DNA from 3 places in the Bradyrhizobium sp. A5 genome. Region 2 is predicted to be linked to each of the others. Evidence: predicted binding sites of a transcription regulator. Region 2 holds the regulator's gene; each other region holds the start of a gene.

Region 1 (6,528 bases), 3.5 Mb from region 2:
GACGATCGCGATCATGCCGATGCCGCAGTTGAAGGTGCGCAGCATTTCCAGCTCGGCGATGCCGGCCTGCGCCGCCAGCCATTTGAACACCGGCAGCACCGGCAGGCGCGCGAGGTCAATGCCGACGCCGAGATGGTTCGGCAGCACGCGCGGAATGTTGTCGGTGAAGCCACCGCCGGTGATGTGGGCGAGCCCCTTCACCGCGCCGGTCTCGCGGATCGCGCGCAGGCAGGATTTGACATAGAGCCTGGTCGGCGTCAGCAGCGCGCCGCCGAGTGTCATGACCGGCGCGAACGGCGCCTGCGCCTCGAAGCCGAGGCCCGACTGCTCGACGATCTTGCGCACCAGCGAGAAGCCGTTGGAGTGCACGCCCGACGAGGCGAGGCCGATCACGGCATCGCCCGCGGTGATGTCCTTGCGCGGCAGCAGCGTGCCGCGCTCGGCGGCGCCGACGGCAAAGCCGCCGAGATCGTAGTCGCCGTCCTTGTAGAGGCCGGGCATCTCGGCGGTCTCGCCGCCGATCAGCGCGCAGCCGGATTCGCGGCAGCCTTCGGCAACGCCGGCGACGATCGAAGCGGTCGCCTCCGGATCGAGCTTGCCGCAGGCAAAATAGTCCAGGAAGAACAGCGGCTCGGCGCCCTGCACCACGAGGTCGTTGACGCTCATGGCGACGAGGTCGATGCCGATCCCGCCATGCAGGCCGGTCTCGATCGCGATCTTTACCTTGGTGCCGACGCCGTCGGTGGCGGCGACGAGGATGGGGTCCTTGAATCCGGCCGCCTTGAGATCGAACAGGCCGCCGAAACCGCCGATCTCGGCGTCGGCGCCGGGCCGTGCGGTGGCGCGCACCATCGGCTTGATCAGGTCGACCAGGCGGTTGCCCGCATCGATATCGACGCCTGAATCGGCGTAAGTGAGGCCGTTTTTGCGGTCGGTCATGCCCGATTTCCAGTGGGTTTGCGGCTGGTTACGTCGAATTCCGGGGACGCGCAATGGCTCGCATGGCGCCCCGCCCTATACTATGTAGATATCAACCGGTTCAGCCTCCCCAAGAGGCGGGATTCGAGGTCAGGCCGGGTGCCGGGAAGCGCCGTGTGAGTATTCCGAATATCATTACCCTGGGCCGCATCTTGCTGGTCCCGATCATCGTCTGGGCCATCGTGTCGAGCCAAATGGAAGTGGCGTTCGCCGTGTTCCTGATCGCCGGCATCAGCGATGCCGTCGACGGGTTCCTGGCCAAGCGCTTCAACATGACGAGCGAGCTCGGCGCCCTACTCGACCCGCTCGCCGACAAGGCGCTGCTGGTCTCGATCTACCTGGCGCTCGGCATCTGGGGCGACATCCCGCGCTGGATCGTCATCCTGGTGGTGTCGCGCGACATCATGATCGTCACCGCGGTGATCGTCTCCTGGCTGTTCGACAAGCCGGTCGAGATGAAGCCCTCGAAAGTGTCGAAGCTCAACACCGCGGCCCAGGTCGGCTACGCGGCCCTGGTGCTGGCCGCCCTCGCCTTTGGCTTCAAGGCGGCGCCCTATGATATGATCCTGATGGGCCTCGTGACGGTCTTCACGCTGTCCTCGGTGTCGCTGTACCTCGTCGAGTGGCTGCGGCACATGAGCACGATCGACGCCAGGTAAAGCGATCGAAGCTAAATGAGCCGGGAGGCGGCCCCGCAAAAGGCCAACTCCCGCTCGATACGTCGACCCTTTCAAACCAAGCCGGCGCGCCGGCACGGAGCACAGCAAGCGTGGCAGGCCGCGTTCACCCCCGACAATTGGCGTTCTCGCTTCCGCATGCGGAGAGCCTCAGCCGGGACAATTTCCTCGAAGGCCCGGCCAACTCCGCCGGTCTTGCCCTCGTCGATGCCTGGCCCGAATGGCCGAACCGGATCATGTGGCTGGCCGGCCCGGAAGGAAGCGGCAAGAGCCATCTCGCCGCGATCTGGGCAGAGGACGCCGGTGCCCGCTCGACCGCAGCCGACGGGCTGACCGCCGAAGCCGTTCCGGGCGCGCTCGCCACCGGCGCACTGGTGGTCGAGGATCTCAAGGCCGGGGCGTTCGACGAGCGCGCCTTGTTCCACCTGATGAACCTCGCCCGCGAGGACGGCGCCTATGTCCTGCTCACGGGACGCGAGGTGCCGTCATCGCTTCAGATCGAGCTGCGCGACCTGCGCTCGCGGCTGCGCGCGGTGCCTGTCATCTCGCTGCTGCCGCCCGATGACCAGCTTTTCCGCGGCCTGATCGTCAAATTCTGCGCGGATCGCCAGCTCGCCGTGGACGAGAGCGTGGTCAGCTACCTCGCTACCCGCCTGGAGCGATCCTCGGCGGCCGCCCGGCGGGCCGTGGAACTGCTCGACAGCGAGGCCCTGCGGCTCGGCCGCCCCGTCACAAGGGCGCTGGCCGCCGAGCTGCTCCGGGACGCCTGACCTGGTCGTCCGCCCTATGGCCGCTTGACGCGGCGCGGCGGCGGAACATCAATGTCATCGAAACGTCATCGGACTAACACATGCTCCCGCCGGTTTTGCGCATGTGATCGCAAATTGGGGCGAACTGGATGGACCGACTTCTCATGGACTCCGCGCAAACTGTTGAAAACAAAGAAAAAGCCACGGAGACCGAGAGCCTGCCGGCGATCGCGTCGAGTCCCGAGCGATTCATCAATCGCGAGCTGTCCTGGCTGCATTTCAACCGCCGCGTCCTCGAGGAATCGGTCAATCCCAGTCACCCCGTGCTGGAGCGGGTGCGGTTCCTGTCGATTTCAGCGAATAACCTCGACGAGTTCTTCATGGTCCGCGTCGCCGGCATCAAGGCTCAGATCCGCGAGGGCATTGCCGAACGCGCCCCCGACGGCCTGACCCCGTCCGAGCAGCTCGCGCTGATCAACCGAACCGTCTCGCAGCTTGCCTCCGACCAGCAGGCGATCTGGGCCGACCTGCGCGGCACGCTGGCCGATGTCGGCATCATCCTGGTCGACGGCAAGGACGTCACCAAGGCGGAACGGAGCTGGATCGAGGACTACTTCCTCAACAACGTGTTCCCGCTGCTGACGCCGCTCGCGATCGACCCGGCCCACCCCTTCCCGTTCATTCCGAGCCTCGGCTTCACCATCGCGCTGCAGCTGAAGCGCGCCGCCGACGGCAGACAGATGAACGCGCTGATCCGCATGCCCGGCAAGATCGACCGCTTCATCCGTCTGCCGACCGAGGGCAAGGTGCGCCTGATCTCGCTGGAGCAGGCGACGGGCCTCTTCATCAACCGGCTCTTCCCCGGCTACAACCTCCACGGCCTGGGCGCCTTCCGCATCATCCGCGACTCCGAGCTCGAAATCGAGGAAGAGGCCGAGGACCTCGTCCGCCTGTTCGAGACCGCGCTCAAGCGCCGCCGACGCGGCTCGGTGATCCGGCTCGAGATCGACGCCAAGATGCCGGAGCAGTTGCGCAACTTCGTCCAGCATGCGCTCTCGACGGCCGACGACGAGGTGTTCCTGGTCGACGGCGTGCTCGCGATGAACGAGCTCTCGCAGCTCACCCGCCTCGACCGCCCCGACCTCGAATTCACCCCTTACGTGCCACGCCATCCCGAGCGTGTGCGCGAGCATGGCGGCGACATCTTTGCCGCGATCCGGCAGAAGGACCTCGTCGTCCATCACCCCTACGAATCCTTCGACGTGGTGGTGCAGTTCCTGCAGCAGGCCGCACGCGACCCCGACGTCGTCGCGATCAAGCAGACGCTCTACCGCACCTCCAACAACTCGCCGATCGTGCGCACACTCGCGGAGGCCGCCGAAGCCGGCAAGTCCGTCACCGCGCTGATCGAGCTGAAAGCGCGCTTCGACGAGGAGGCCAACATCCGCTGGGCGCGCGACCTCGAACGCGCCGGCGTGCAGGTCGTCTACGGCTTCCTCGAATTGAAGACGCACGCCAAGCTCTCGATGGTGGTGCGCCGCGAGGGCGGCAGCCTCACGACCTACGTCCACACCGGCACCGGCAATTACCACCCCGTGACCGCGCGCATCTACACCGACCTCTCCTATTTTACCTCGGACCCGACCATCGGTCGCGACGCCGCGCGCGTGTTCAACTTCATCACCGGCTATGCCGCGCCCAGCGACCTCGAAAAGATGGCGGTGTCGCCGCTGACCTTGCGCAAGCGTATCATCGAGCACATCCAGGGCGAGACCGCACACGCCAAGCACGGCCGTCCGGGCGCGGTCTGGATGAAGATGAATGCGCTGGTCGACCCCGACATCATCGACGCGCTCTACGAGGCCTCGCAGGCCGGCGTTCAGGTCGAGCTCGTGGTGCGCGGCATCTGTTGCCTCAGGCCCGGCATTCCCGGCCTCTCGGAGAACATCCGCGTCAAGTCGATCATCGGACGCTTCCTGGAACACGGCCGAATCTACTGCTTCGGCATGGGCCAGGGCCTGCCGGGCGCCAAAGCGGCTGTGTATATCTCCTCGGCCGACATGATGCCGCGCAACCTCGACCGCCGCGTCGAGGTGCTGTGTCCGCTGCAAAATCCCACGGTGCATCAGCAGGTTCTCGAACAGATCATGGTCGCGAATCTCAAGGACAATGAGCAGAGCTGGCAATTGTTGCCGGACGGGTCCTCAACGCGTATGAAGGCCGCGAAGGGCGAGGAGCCTTTCAACGTCCACAACTACTTCATGACAAATCCGAGTCTGTCTGGCCGTGGAAAGTCGCTCAAGGAATCCTCGCCGCGCCGTCTCACGCGCCGTAATGAACGTCATCAATCCTGATCCGGGATCGCTGACGTGAAGCGGCCGCGCAAGCGCGGCTCGAGCGTCGCTGTCATCGATATCGGTTCCAACTCGGTCCGTCTCGTCGTCTACGAGGGATTGGCGCGGAGCCTCATACCGATCTTCAACGAGAAGACGCTGTGCGGCCTCGGGCGCGAGGTGCAGAGCACGGGCCTGCTTGCGCCCGACGCCGTCGACAAGGCGCTGACCTCGCTGAAGCGCTTCCGCGCGCTGTGCCGGGTGATGCAGGTCGGGCGCGTGTTCGCGATTGCCACCGCGGCCTGCCGCGACGCCTCCAACGGCCCGGACTTCATCGCGAAAGCCGAGCGCATCTGCGCCGTGAAGATCGAGATCCTGTCGGGCCCGCGCGAGGCGCGGCTGTCGGCGCTCGGCGTCATCTCCGGCATCCATCATCCCGACGGCATCGTCGGCGATCTCGGCGGCGGCTCGCTCGAGCTGATCGACGTGCGCAGGAACAGCGTGCGCAGCGGCGTGACGCTGCCGCTCGGCGGCCTCGCGCTGCAGGACCTCGCGCACAAATCGCTCAAGCGCGCCGACCGCATCGTGCGCGAGGAGCTCGACGAGGTGCCGCAGCTCGCCGCGGGCCACGGCCGCACCTTCTACGCCGTCGGCGGCACCTGGCGCGCGCTCGCGCGCATCCACATCCTCCAGAGCGGCTATCCGCTCCAGGTGATGCACGGCTACTCGATTTCGGCTGCCGAGGCGCTCGACTTCTCGCGCCGTCTACGCCGCCTTGCGGCCACCGGCATGCTCGCCGACATCGAGGTCGTCGCCGACGCACGCCGCCCGCTCCTCACCTATGCCGCGCTGGTGCTCGAGCACATCATCCGGGTCGCGAAACCGAAGACCATCGTGTTCTCGACCTTCGGCGTACGCGAGGGCCTGCTGCACGAGAAGCTGACCGAGTCCGAGCGCAACAAGGACGGTTTGATCTGCGCGGCGGAAGAGCTGAACCAGTTGCTGTCGCGCTCGGCCAAGCACGCCCGCGAGCTGATCGCCTGGACCGATCGCCTCGCGCGCGTGGTGAAGCTGCGCGAGACCGACGAGGACCGCCGGCTGCGCCACGCGGCGTGCCTGCTCTCCGACATCGGCTGGCGCGTGCATCCCGACCATCGCGGCGAGCAGACGCTGAGCCTCGTCGTCAACGGCAATTTCGGCGCGATCACCCACACCGAGCGCGCCTTCGTCGGCCTGTCCGTGTTCTACCGTTATGCGGGCCTGAGCGAGGAGAACCAGCCGCCGCTGACGACGCAGGAGTTGCTGACGCCGGCCCAGCTCGAACGCGCCCGTCTGTTGGGTGCGGCGTTCCGCGTCGCACACCTGATTTCGGCGGCACGCCCGGGCGTGCTGCCCGCCACGCATTTCCGCAATCGGGGCCGCAATCTGATGCTGGTGTTCGAGCACCGGCTCGGCGACCTCGTCGCCGACCGCGTCGGCAGCCGCTTCAAGCAGCTCGCCCGCCTGATCGGGCGCGCGGGCTCGATCGTCCGGCGCTAGCTTGCCTCTCCCCGGCTGGGAGAGGTGAAGTGCGCGTCCTCGAAAAACTTTACTCCGCCGACGCCTTGGCGTGGCGCTCGGAGGATTCGAGCGCGGCCTGGCTCATGCTGCGCCGGCGCCAGATGGTGCCGACGACCAGCACGACGAGAACGCCGAGGGCCGCGCAGAGATATTCTGCGGCGGGTCCGGCGTGGGCAAATTGCGGCGGGATCCGCAGTACGGCCAGCACCGAGTCCAGCGACGCCCCGACGG
Region 2 (6,528 bases):
CTCGAGCAGCGCATCGTGGTTGAGGATGCGGATCATGATGGCGTCGACATAGCGCGACAGCACGCGCGCGGTGTCGGCGATGGTCTCGCCGCGGCCGAGCTGCATCTCGGCACCGGTGAGCATGATGGGCTCGCCGCCGAGCTGGCGCATGGCGACATCGAACGATACCCGGGTGCGGGTCGAGGGACGCTCGAAGATCATCGCCAGGGTCTTGCCTTCGAGCGGCCTGACCGGCTGATGCGCCTTCTGCTTCGCCTTCATGGCGGAGGATGCGGCGAGCATGCTCTTGAGCTCCGCCAGCGGCAACTCGTTGATATCGAGGAAGTGTTTTGGCGACTTGCTCATCAGCTTGCCGCCCGCTTGGTCTTGCTCGACGAGATCGCGGCGCAGGCACGCTCTAACCGCCCGACACTGTCCTCGATTTCGGCTTCGGTGACGATCAAAGGCGGCAGGAAGCGCACGACATTGTCGCCGGCGCCGACCGTGAGCAGTTTTTCGCTCCGCAACGCCGCGACGAGATCGCCGGATGGCACCACGGCCTTGATACCGATCAGGAGGCCCTCGCCGCGCACTTCGCTGACCACGTCGGGATGGCGGTCGATCACGGAGGCGAGCTTCTGCTTGAGCAGCAGCGACATCCGCTGGACGTGGTCGAAGAAGCCGGGCTTGAGCATGACGTCGAGCACGGCATTCGCCGCCGCGATCGCGAGCGGGTTGCCGCCGAAGGTCGAGCCGTGCGAGCCGGGGCCCATGCCGGAAGCTGCGTCCGCGGTCGCCAACACCGCGCCGATCGGGAAGCCGCCGCCGAGCGCTTTCGCCAGCGACATCACGTCAGGTGTGACGCCGGTGCGGCGATGCGCGAACAGATCGCCGGTGCGGCCCATGCCGGTCTGCACCTCGTCGAACGCCAGCAGCAGCCCCTTGTCGTCGCAGAGCTGGCGCAATGCCCGGAGGAAGGCAGGCGTCGCCGAACGCACACCACCCTCGCCCTGGATCGGCTCGATCAGGATGCCGGCGGTCTGCGGACCGATCGCCTTCTTCACGGCCTCGATGTCACCGTGCGGGACCTGGTCGAAACCGTCCATCGGCGGACCGAACCCTTCGAGATATTTCGCGGATCCTGTCGCCGCCAGCGTCGCCAGCGTGCGGCCGTGGAAGGCGCCCTCGAAGGTGATGATGCGGTAGCGCTCCGGATGCCCCTTGGAGAAGTGGTGATGGCGGACCAGCTTGATCACACCCTCCAACGCCTCGGCGCCGGAATTGCAGAAGAACACGAAGTCCGCGAAGCTTTCATTGCACAGGCGTGCGGCGAGCTTCTCGCCGTCCGGGCTCTGGAACAGGTTCGACATGTGCCAGAGCTTGGTCGCCTGCTCCTGCAACGCCTTGACCAGCGCGGGATGGGCATGGCCGAGCGCATTCACCGCCACGCCGGAAGTAAAATCGAGATAGCGCTCGCCATTGGTCGCGATCAGCCAGCAGCCTTCGCCGCGCTCGAAACCGAGGTCGGACCTGGCGAAAACGGGGAGCAAATGCGGCGCTGCGCTGTTAGTCATGACTGTCACTTGAATGTTGCGGACGGTGAGCGTGCATTACGCAACGCACCATTCACCGGCCCGGAAAACGAAACGTGCCGCCTTTTAAGGGCGGCACGCGGGACTATCTTATGCTTGGTGAAACGGGTGTCAATGCCGCCCGGAAAGCCTCGCGAAACGCTGAATCCGTAGTCTTGCGGTGGCGATTTTGCGGGATTTCGCCACGGAACATGTGGAAGCGAGTCGGCGGACTCTTGCGCGTGAGTCACGCCATATTGTAGCGTTTGGCTTGTCAGATACGACATCTCGTGCGGCAGTTCTGATCTCTAAGTCCTCATGTACCGGCGTAAACGTTCGGGCGGCTCTCGGTGCCCGGCGAGCCTTAAGGGATTCTGACGGCACGGGTTTTTCGAGGCTTAGGCATTCGCAGTGCAGCCCCAGGATGGAGGCGCGCGGCGAAGGAAAGGGTGCAATGACGGTTTTGACCTGGTCGGATGATCGCGTCGAGCAACTGAAGAAGCTCTGGGAGGCCGGGTTGTCGGCCAGCCAGATCGCGGCAGAGCTCGGTAATGTCACCCGCAACGCCGTGATCGGCAAGGTGCACAGGCTCGGCCTGTCCGGCCGCGCCAAGAGCCCTTCATCCGCTGCGCCGCGGCCGCGCAAGGCGCGTCCCGCCCAGCACATGATGCGGGTGAGCCGGCCCATCGCGCGCGGCAACACCGCGCTGGCACAGGCCTTCGAGGTCGAGGTCGAGGCCGAACCGGTCACCTACGACAACGTGGTGCCGATGAGCCAGCGGCTGTCGCTGCTGGAGCTCAACGAGGCGACCTGCCACTGGCCGGTCGGCGATCCCTCGAGCCCGGATTTCTTCTTCTGCGGCGGCAAGGCGCTCTCCGGCCTGCCCTATTGCGCCCAGCACTCGCGGGTTGCGTATCAGCCGGCAGCGGATCGCCGGCGCGCGCCGGCGAAGCCGGGTCCGCGCTGAGGTAGCGGAATTCTCTGATCGTCAACGCGGCGGCCGTCACACGATGACGGCTCCAATTCCTCGGTGTCATCCCCGCCTAGTGCGCAATTGCGCGCGGGGCGCGGGTATCCATAACCACAGGGCGCAATTGTTGCGCGCGATGGTCGCTCCGAGTCTTCGCCAAACCACGTCCTGTGGTTATGGATCCCGGGCTCGCGCTGCGCGCACCCGGGGATGACGACGGAAATTGTTGCCGCAGCTCGCTAAGCCAACAGCCGCTAAACCGCCTTACGTCTGCTCGGCCTTCGCAAAGCGATCGTCGAGCGCATAGCCGGCGCCGCGGACGGTGCGGATCGGGTCCTGCTCGCGGCCGAGATTGAGCAGCTTGCGCAGGCGGCCGATATGCACGTCGACGGTGCGTTCGTCGATGTAGATGTCGCGGCCCCAGACGCTGTCGAGCAGTTGCTCGCGCGAGAACACGCGGCCGGGATGCTCCAGGAAGAACTCCAGCAGGCGATATTCGGTCGGGCCGAGGTCGATCGGCCGGCCCGAGCGCGCCACGCGGCGCTTGTCACGATCGAGCTCGATGTCGCCGTAGGCCAGCACGGTGGCGAGCCGCTCCGGGCTGGCGCGGCGCAGCAGGCCCTTCACGCGCGCCAGGAGCTCCGGCACCGAGAACGGCTTGACGATGTAGTCGTCGGCACCGGTCGCAAGGCCCCGCACCCGCTCGCTCTCCTCGCCGCGCGCGGTGAGCATGATGATCGGCAGCTGCTTGGTCTCCGGCCGGGTGCGAAGCCGCCGGCACAATTCGATGCCGGACAGCCCCGGCAGCATCCAGTCGAGCACGATCAGATCGGGAATGTGCTCCTTGAGACGGGTGTCGGCGTCGTCGCCACGCATCACCGTCTCGACGTCATAGCCGTCGCCTTCGAGGTTGTAGCGAAGCAGCTCGGTGAGAGCTTCCTCGTCTTCAACCACCATAATGCGTGCGCCCATCGGGTCGTGGCTCCTCAAGTCGTCAGGTATTCGGGACCGTCGTGGCGAAGGTCGTCATGTCGCCCTTCGGCCGCTTGTCGGTGATCGCCTGACCTTCGATCATGTAGAACACGGTCTCGGCGACGTTGGTGGCGTGATCGCCGATACGCTCGATGTTCTTGGCGCAGAACATCAGATGGATGCAGAACGAGATGTTGCGCGGATCCTCCATCATGTAGGTCAGGAGCTCGCGGAACAGCGAGGTGCAGATGGCGTCGACTTCCTCGTCGCCCTTCCACACCGCCATCGCCGCCGGCAGGTCGTGCGCGGCGTAGGCGTCCAGCACCGACTTGACCTGCTGCTGCACGAGGTCGGTCATGTGCTCGAGGCCGCGGAACAGCTTGAGCGGATGGAAATCCGTCTCCAGCGCCGCGACGCGCTTGCCCATGTTCTTGGCGAGGTCGCCGATGCGCTCGAGATCGGTCGCAACCCGCATGGCGCCGACGATCTCGCGCAGATCGACCGCCATCGGCTGGCGGCGCGCGATGGTGAGAACGGCGCGCTCCTCGATCTTCTTCTGCAGCGCGTCCAGCTCGGCGTCGATGGCGACGACGCGCTGACCGAGCGCGACGTCGCGGCGGATCAGCGCGTCGACGGAATCGACGATCATGCGCTCGGCGATGCCGCCCATTTCCGCGACCAGCCGGGTGAGTTCCTGCAGGTCGGTGTCGAAGGCCTTTGCGGTATGTTCAGTGCCCATGTCCCGTCTCCTCAACCGAACCGGCCGGTGATGTAATCCTGGGTGCGCCGATCGGTCGGCGACGTGAAGATCTTGCTGGTGTCGTCGAACTCGATCAACTCGCCGAGATACATGAAGGCGGTCTTGTCGGAGACGCGCGCAGCCTGCTGCATGTTGTGGGTGACGATCGCGATCGTGTAGTTCTCGGACAGCTCCTGGATCAGCTCCTCGACCTTGGCGGTCGAGATCGGATCGAGCGCCGAGCACGGCTCGTCGAACAGGATCACTTCCGGCCGCACCGCGACGGTGCGGGCGATGCAGAGGCGCTGCTGCTGGCCGCCCGAGAGCGAAAGGCCCGACGCGTTGAGCTTGTCCTTGACCTCGTTCCACAGCGCGCCGCCGCGCAGCGCCTTCTCGACGCGGTCGTCCATCTCGGACTTCGAGATCTTCTCATAGAGACGGATGCCGAAGGCGATGTTCTCGTAGATCGTCATCGGGAACGGCGTCGGCTTCTGGAACACCATGCCGACGCGGGCGCGCAGCAGGTTGAGGTCCAGCCTGGGGTCCAGGATGTTGGTCTGGTCGAGCATGAGCTGGCCGGTGGCGCGCTGGCCCGGATAGAGGTCGTACATCCGGTTGAAGATACGCAGCAGGGTCGACTTGCCGCAGCCCGACGGGCCGATGAACGCCGTGACGCGGTTGGTGCCGAGCGCGAGGTTGATGTTCTTCAGCGCGTGGTGTTCGCCGTAATAAAAGTTCAGGTTGCGCACCGTCACCTTGGCCGGGGCCTCGGGCAGCACCGGCGCCTGGGGCAACCCACCGGCCGCGCTCATCGATACGGAAAGCTCACTCATTTTGCGGTCCTCTCGGCGCCAAGGATGCGCGCACCAATATTCAGGGCAAGAACAGTCAGGGTGATGAGCAGGGCCCCGCTCCACGCCAGCTGCTTCCAGTAGGCGTAGGGGCTCTGCACGAAGTTGTTGATGGTGACCGGCAGGTTCGCCATCGTCTTGGTCAGGTCCAGGCTGAAGAACTGGTTCGACAGCGCGGTGAAGAGCAGCGGCGCGGTCTCGCCGGCGACGCGTGCGGTGGCGAGCAGTACGCCGGTGATGAGGCCGGCGCGGGCCGAGCGATAGGCGATCCGCTTGATCACCAGCGAGCGCGGCAGGCCGAGCGCCGAGGCCGCCTCGCGCAGCGCGTTCGGCACCAGCAGCAGCATGTCCTCGGTCGTACGCAGCACCACCGGGATGACGATGACGGCCAGCGCGAGCGCGCCCGCGATCGCCGAGAAGCCGCGCATCGGCACCACCACCGCGCCGTAGATGAACAGGCCGATGATGATCGAGGGCGCCGAGAGCAGAATGTCGTTGATGAAGCGGATCACCGAGGTCAGGCGATCGTTGCGGCCGTATTCGGCGAGGTAGGTGCCGGCGAACATGCCGAGCGGCGCACCGATGCCGACGCCGATCACGGTCATCATCAGTGAGCCGACGATGGCATTGAGCAGGCCACCCTCGTTGGATCCGGGCGGCGGCGTGTTCTCGGTGAACAGCTGAACGTTCAGGCCCGCAAGGCCGTTGTACAGCAGCGTGATCAGGATCAGCGCTAGCCAGGTGACGCCGAAGGCGGCAGCCGCGAAGCAAAGACCGCGGACGATGAAATCCTTGCGGCGGCGACGTGAATAGATCGGGTTCATGGCGCTAGTTCCCCGCCTTCTTTTCCAGGCGCATCAGCATCAGCCGGGCGGCTGCGAGCACGAAGAACGTCAACACGAACAGCAAGAGGCCAAGCAGGATCAGGCCGGACTGGTGCAGGCCGTCGCTTTCGGCGAACTCGGATGCGATCGCCGCCGAGATCGTGGTGCCCGGCGCGAAGATCGACCCGGAGATGCGGAACGAGTTGCCGATGATGAAGGTCACCGCCATGGTCTCGCCGAGCGCGCGTCCGAGCGCCAGCATGACGCCGCCGATGACGCCGACGCGGGTGTAGGGGATGACGACGCTGCGGACGACTTCCCAAGTGGTGCAGCCGACGCCGTAGGCCGCTTCCTTCAGCACCGGGGGCACCGTCTTGAACACGTCGACCGAGATCGAGGTGATGAAGGGCAGCACCATGATGGCGAGGATCAGCGCGGCGTTGAAGAGGCTGAGATAGGACGGCGGGCCGGCGAAGATCGCACCCAGCACGGGAACGCCGTCGAAGATCTTGATCATGAAGGGCTGGAAGCTGTTGGCCAGGAACGGGCCCAGCACGAAGAAGCCCCACATGCCGTAGATGATCGAGGGAATGCCGGCGAGCAGCTCGATGGCCATGCCGAT
Region 3 (6,528 bases), 150 kb from region 2:
ACACAGGGCCGCATCCTGTTCGACGGCCTCGACGTCACCGCGCTGCGCGGCAAGGAGCTGCGGCAGTGGCGGGCGCGTTCGGCCATGATCTTTCAGCAATTCAACCTGGTCGGGCGGCTTGACGTGCTGACCAATGTCCTGATGGGACGCCTTGCGACGATGCCGGCCTGGCGCTCGCTGACTCAGACATGGCCCGAGCAAGACAAGGCGCTGGCGATGTCCGCGCTCGAGCAGTTTGACATCGCCTCGCTTGCCGCCCAGCGCGCCGACCAGTTGTCCGGCGGCCAGCAGCAGCGCGTGGCCATCGCCCGCGCCCTGGTGCAGCAGCCCGACATCATTCTCGCCGACGAGCCGATCGCCTCGCTCGATCCGCGCAACACCAAGATCGTCATGGATGCGCTGCTGCGCATCAATAAGCATTTCGGCATCACCGTGCTCTGCAACCTGCATTCGCTCGACTTGGCCCGCAGCTATTGCGACCGCCTGATCGGCATGGCCCAGGGCCGCGTGGTGTTCGACGGCGCGCCGGCCGCGCTCACAAATCACGTCGCGCGCGAGCTCTACGATCTCGAAGCCGCCGATGTCATGGGTGGTGCGTCTGCGCCGCCGCCCGAGGCTGTCCCGGCGCTCGGAACGGCCGCGGCCGCCTGAGCCACGCTACCTGCCTAGTTGCCAATTCTTGCGTCAACCGACCCAACCGATGAAGAGGGTATCATGATCACTCGCAGACTCATTCTTGCCGGCGCCGCCGCGCTCGCCTTCACCGCTTCCGCCTCCGCAGCGGACTGGAAGGCCAAGTATCCCGAACTGACCTTCGCAGTCGTTCCGGCCGAGAACGCCTCCGGCGTCACCGAGCGCTGGGCGCCGTTCGTGAGCTATCTCTCCAAGGAACTGGGTGTGAAGGTCACGCTGCGCATCGCCAACGACTACGCCGCGGTCATCGAAGGCCAGCGCGCCGGCAACATCCACATCGCCAGCTACGGCTCGGCGTCGTTCGCCCGCGCCCGCCTGACCGGCGTCAAGACCGACGCCTTCGCCAACGACATCAACGCCGACGGCTCGACCGGCTATTACTCGGTGTTCTTCGTCAAGGCGAGCAGCCCCTACAAGAGCGTCGATCAGCTCAAGGGCAAGAACCTCGGCCTGGTCGACCCGAACTCGACCTCCGGCAACAACGTGCCTCGTTTCGAGCTCGACAAGATGGGTATCGCGGACGCCGACAGCTATTTCGGCAAGGTCGTCTTCACCGGCAGCCATGAGAACGCGATCCTCGCGCTGGCGCAGGGCACCGTCGATGTCGCCGCCAACCAGTGGACCAGCGACGACGATTCGACGCTGGCGCAAATGCTGACCAAGAACATGCTGAAGAATGCCGACGGCTCGGCGATGAAGAAGGACGATTTCCGCATCATCCACAAGTCGGCGCCGATCATCAATGGCCCCTATGCCTACAACTCCGAACTGCCGGAGGACGCGAAGGCGGCGATCGCCAAGGCGTTCTTCGACGCGCCGACCAAGGACAAGGCCGCGTTCGACCGCCTCTCCGACGGCCAGAAGAAGGGTTTCCATCCCGCTACCACCAAGGACTGGGATGGCACGATCGAGCTGATCAAGTTCGTCGATGCACTGCGTAAGAAGAAGGCGTCCTGAGTTTTCGGGACGAGCTACTTGAGCCGGGTCGATGGACCCGGCTCTTTCTCTTTTGACGGGTCCCCTCTAGACCAATGACCATCGCGGTTTCGATCCTGCCCGAGCAGCAGCTGGCTGCGCTGAACGCCGCCTATGGCCAGGCGGTCGCGCGCAGGCGATGGCGTCTCCTGTTCGGAGCTGCGGTGTTCGCCGCCGCGCTGCTTCTCGCCGCGATCGGCGCGGAAGTGAATCTGCGCACGCTCTTCACCTATTTCGGCAATTTCGTCAGCTATTTCGACCGCATCTTTACCCTTGATAGTGGTCAGCGTGTCTGGACCGATCTCGGCGAGTGGTTCTGGGGCTGGCGCAAATGGCTGAAGATGCTCGGCGAGACCCTGCTGATCAGCTATGTCGGTACGCTGACCGGCGCAGTCTTCGCGTTTGCACTGAACTTCTTCGCCGCGGAAAATACTTCTCCTGCACCCTGGCTGCGTTTCGTGGTGCGGCGCCTGCTCGAATTCGCGCGCACCGTGCCAGGCATCGTCTTCGCGCTGATCTTCGTGATTGCGTTTGGGCTCGGACCGATGGCCGGCGTGCTGGCGATCGCGATCCACTCCACCGGCGCGCTCGGGAAGCTGTTCTCGGAGATCGTCGAGAATGCCGACATGAAGCCTGTCGAAGGCATCCGTTCGACCGGCGCGAGTTGGCTCTCCTGCATGCGCTTTGCGATCGTGCCGCAAGTCACCGCGGGCTACGCCAGCTACGCGCTGCTGCGCTTCGAGATCAACGTCCGCGAGGCCTCGGTGATGGGCTTCGTCGGCGCCGGCGGCATCGGCCAGGAGCTCGTCGTCGCCATCCGCAAATTCTACTATTCGGACGTCAGCGCTATCCTGCTCACCATCATCGTCACGGTCTTCATCATCGACATCGCCACCGGCTGGCTGCGCAGCCGCCTGTTCGGCAAGGAGGCGCGGGCGTGACGAGACCGCAGCAGATCGACACCGCGCAGATTCGCGCGCGCTACCCCGATGTGTTCGATCGGCCGACCTCGGCGCGGCTCGCAATGCCGGCGATGATCGCCGCGGCGCTCGCGGTCTTTGTGTACGGGCTGGTCGATCTTGATTTCTCGCCGTCGCGGTTCTTCAACGGCCTCAGCCAGCTCGGCTGGATCAGCATGATGATGATCCCGCCGGATCCCGGTTCTTCGCTGCCGATCTACCTGAAGGCGCTCGGCGAGACGCTCTCGATCGCGCTACTCGGCACGACGCTGGCCGCGGTGTTTGCGCTCCCGGTCAGCCTGTTTGCTGCACGCAACATCGTGCCGTCAAAGATCCTGCGCTTCCCCATCAGGCGCTTCCTGGATTCGATCCGCGGCGTCGACACGCTGATCTGGGCGCTGGTGTGGATCAACGTGGTCGGGCTCGGCCCGTTCGCCGGCGTGCTCGCGATCGCCGTGTCGGATTTCGGCGCCTTCGGCAAGCTGTTCTCCGAGGCGATCGAGGGCGCCGACCAGAAACAGGTCGAAGGCATCCGTGCCTCCGGCGGCAGCCCGCTGCACGAGATCCGCTTCGGCCTGCTGCCGCAGGTGCTGCCTGTCATCGCCGGCCAGGTGCTCTATTTCATCGAGTCGAACACGCGCTCGGCCACCATCATCGGCATCGTCGGCGCCGGCGGCATCGGCCTCCAGCTCGCCGAGCAGATCCGCGTGCTGGAATGGCAGAAGGTCTCGTTCCTGATCCTGATGATCCTGGTCGCTGTCGCTGCGATCGATTTCATTTCGAGCAAGTTGCGGTTTGCGATTATTGGACCAAGGGCGGTGGCCTAGTCGTCACTGCCGTAGGGTGGGCAAAGCGAAGCGTGCCACCGCGTTCATCTGACGCTTAGAACAGATGGTGGGGACGGCGCGAAGAGCGCGCCTTTGCCCACCCTACTGTTCTACCAAAAACTCCACCCGCTCCGCAGCGAACCGCGAGTGCTTGGTCACCAGCGGCTTGCCGTCAAGATCGTGATCGGTCGCGTCGACCACCAGGATCGGCCGGCCCAGCGGCAGATCCAGCCGTGCAGCGTCGGTCGCATCCACGATGCCGGCCGTGATCCTCGTCGCGCCGCGGCGATAGTCGCGCACGCCATAGTGCTCGAGCAATTTCGTCATCGAACGCGTCGCGGCGAACACCTCGCCTGCGCCCGGAAACAATTCCGCTGACAGCCAAGTGGTCGAGACACAAATCGGCGTGCGGTCGGCTAGTCGGATCGCCTCGATGCGCATCAGCGGCGCGCCGGGCTTCAATCCCAGTTCCCGCGCCAGCTCGCGGGTGGCTACGTCGTCGGTCGCTTCGATCAATCGGCCATGCGGCTCGCGGCCGTCGGCACCGACGATCTCGGAAAAGCGTGTGCGCGAGCGCAAGGGATAAGCGAGGCGCTGCGCCTCGACATAGGTTCCGCTGCCGCGCTCGGCACGCACGATGCCGCGCTCGGCAAGGGCTGCCAGTGCGCGCCGCACGGTGTGGCGGTTCACCCGATAGGTTTCGGCGATCTCCATCTCGCCCGGCAGCTTGTCGCCGGCCGCAAAGCGGCCGTCGGCGATGCCGCGCTCGATGCCGTCGGCAACGAGGCGCCACAGCGCGACGCCCGAGGAGGCGGTGTCCTGCATGCTCATGTCGCCGGCAACCTACTCCAGAAATCACACCTTTGTCACGAAACAGTCATGGCGCTTGCGTATCAAGTTGTCTATTATCATAGACAACTTGGATTCGGCAAGTTTCGCAAGAGAGCTCGGTGGATTTGGTGACCCAGCACAATACCCAGCAAGCCCAGCGCCAGGCCGCAATGGCCGTGCTGGCGCATGCGGAGGCGGGCGAGATCGCCGCCCGCCTCCGCAACTTCGCGCTTCCACCCCATCAGGATCTGCGCGCGCCGGAAAACGGCCTCGTCATGCTGCGTGGCCGGGTCGGCGGCGACGGCGCGCCGTTCAATCTCGGCGAAGCCACGGTGTCGCGCGCCGCGGTGCGGCTTGCGAGCGGCGAGGTCGGCTTCGGCTACACACTTGGGCGCGATGGCGAGAAGGCGCGGCTGATCGCGTTGTGCGACGCACTGGTGCAATCGCGGGATTTCGGCGCATCGGTCGAGCGGGACATTATCGCGCCGTTGCGCGCGCAGCTTGCGATGCGTCGCAAGCAGGCGGCGGCGGAGACCGCAGCGACGAAGGTTGATTTCTACACCATGGTGCGCGGTGAGGGGTGAGGCCATGACGACGATTGCGGAATTGCCGCCGGGTTTCGCCGACAAGGTGCTGTCGGCGCAGTCGACCTTCCGTTCGGTCATGGACGCGATGGCGCAGCCGGGCTCGGTCCAGCGCATCGTGCCGATGGCGGGAGCGCCCGATACGATGATGCGCGGCACCGCCGCGATCGCGCTGACGCTGTTCGACCACGACACGCCGCTCTGGCTGGATGCGCGGATGTCGGAAAGCTCCGACGTGGTGAAGTGGCTGAAATTCCATACCGGCGCGCCGGTGGTGCAGGACTCCTCGATCGCGAGCTTCGCGCTGATCAGCGACGGCGGCTTGCTTCCGGCGCTCGAGCGCTTCGCGCTCGGCACCAGCGAGTACCCCGACCGTTCGACCACCGTGATCGTCCAGGTCGAGAGCCTGGATACGGGCCGCAGCTTCGAGCTGCGCGGCCCGGGCATCGACGGCGTCGCCACGCTCAAGGCGACGATCAAGCCCGCCGATCTGTTCGAGCGCCTGCATCTCAACGAGGCATTGTTTCCGCGCGGCATCGATCTGGTGCTGGTCGCCGATGATGCCGTGGTGGCGATCCCGCGGACAACGCGTGTCGTAGTTAAGGGAAGCTAAGCATGTATGTCGCAGTCAAGGGCGGCGAGCGCGCCATCGAGAATGCCCATCGCCTGCTCGCCAATGCGCGGCGTGGCGACCAGAGCGTCGCGGAAGTCTCCCTCGACCAGATCTCGGATCAGCTCGGCCTCGCCGTGGATCGCGTCATGAGCGAAGGCTCGCTCTATGATCGCGAGCTGGCGGCGCTCGCGATCAAGCAGGCACGCGGCGATCTGATCGAGGCGATCTTCCTGGTGCGCGCCTTCCGCGCCACGTTGCCGCGCTTCGGCGCCAGCGAGCCGGTCGACACCGGCGCGATGCGCGTGCAGCGGCGGGTGTCCTCGACCTTCAAGGACATTCCGGGCGGCCAGATTCTCGGGCCGACCTTCGACTACACGCATCGCCTGCTTGATCCTTCGCTTGGCCAGGGCTTTGTGCCCGAAGCGCCCGCGACGGCGGAAGCTTCGACCGCGCCGACGCCGCGCGTGACCGACATTCTGGGCCGCGACGGGCTGATCGAGTCCTCACCGCAAGCGGAGGAAGGCGCCAGCGTCGGCGATCTTACCCGCGAGCCGCTGAACTTCCCGGCTGATCGCGACCTGCGCCTGCAAAACCTCGCGCGCGGCGACGAAGGCTTTCTGCTGGCGATGGGCTACTCCACCCAGCGCGGCTATGGCCGCAACCATCCGTTCGCCGGCGAGATTCGCTTCGGCGAGGTCGAGGTCGAATTCGCGGCGGAGGACGTCGGCTTCGCCGTGCCGCTCGGCTCGATCGAGCTCACCGAGTGTCAGATGGTCAACCAGTTCAAGGGTTCCGCGACCGAGGCACCGTGCTTCACCCGCGGCTATGGCCTCGCCTTCGGCCAGAGCGAGCGCAAGACCATGTCGATGGCGCTGGTCGATCGCGCGCTGCGTGCCCGCGAGCTGGGTGAGGAGGCCCTCGCCCCGGCGCAAGATGAAGAATTCGTGATGTCGCATTCGGACAACGTCCAGGCGACCGGCTTCGTCGAGCATCTTAAGCTGCCGCATTATGTCGACTTCCAGTCCGAGCTCGGCCTGCTCCGCAAG

What was found. Region 2 encodes PhoB, which activates phosphate uptake and scavenging genes when phosphate is short. Its sites were predicted from a motif close to TGTCATNNANCTGTCAT; they were not measured.
Region 1: the regulator PhoB is predicted to act here: its motif matches at 2,478-2,494, upstream of WHZ77_RS19245 (RNA degradosome polyphosphate kinase).
Region 3: the regulator PhoB is predicted to act here: its motif matches at 4,319-4,335, upstream of phnF (phosphonate metabolism transcriptional regulator PhnF).

Annotation. Positions count from the first base shown of each region.
Region 1 is NZ_CP148990.1:3,990,294-3,996,821, forward strand. It holds gene purM (phosphoribosylformylglycinamidine cyclo-ligase) at 1-939, opposite strand, end outside; gene WHZ77_RS19235 (CDP-alcohol phosphatidyltransferase family protein) at 1,095-1,637, shown strand; gene WHZ77_RS19240 (chromosomal replication initiator DnaA) at 1,748-2,425, shown strand; gene WHZ77_RS19245 (RNA degradosome polyphosphate kinase) at 2,569-4,758, shown strand; gene ppx (exopolyphosphatase) at 4,774-6,276, shown strand; gene WHZ77_RS19255 (TerC family protein) at 6,326-6,528, opposite strand, start outside.
Region 2 is NZ_CP148990.1:448,953-455,480, reverse strand. It holds gene argF (ornithine carbamoyltransferase) at 1-345, opposite strand, end outside; gene WHZ77_RS02045 (aspartate aminotransferase family protein) at 345-1,553, opposite strand; gene WHZ77_RS02040 (GcrA family cell cycle regulator) at 2,005-2,517, shown strand; gene phoB (phosphate regulon transcriptional regulator PhoB) at 2,785-3,492, opposite strand; gene phoU (phosphate signaling complex protein PhoU) at 3,515-4,231, opposite strand; gene pstB (phosphate ABC transporter ATP-binding protein PstB) at 4,243-5,064, opposite strand; gene pstA (phosphate ABC transporter permease PstA) at 5,061-5,906, opposite strand; gene pstC (phosphate ABC transporter permease subunit PstC) at 5,911-6,528, opposite strand, start outside.
Region 3 is NZ_CP148990.1:595,666-602,193, forward strand. It holds gene phnC (phosphonate ABC transporter ATP-binding protein) at 1-651, shown strand, start outside; gene phnD (phosphonate ABC transporter substrate-binding protein) at 715-1,650, shown strand; gene phnE (phosphonate ABC transporter, permease protein PhnE) at 1,725-2,609, shown strand; gene phnE (phosphonate ABC transporter, permease protein PhnE) at 2,606-3,454, shown strand; gene phnF (phosphonate metabolism transcriptional regulator PhnF) at 3,557-4,285, opposite strand; gene phnG (phosphonate C-P lyase system protein PhnG) at 4,405-4,869, shown strand; gene phnH (phosphonate C-P lyase system protein PhnH) at 4,874-5,482, shown strand; gene WHZ77_RS02735 (carbon-phosphorus lyase complex subunit PhnI) at 5,485-6,528, shown strand, end outside.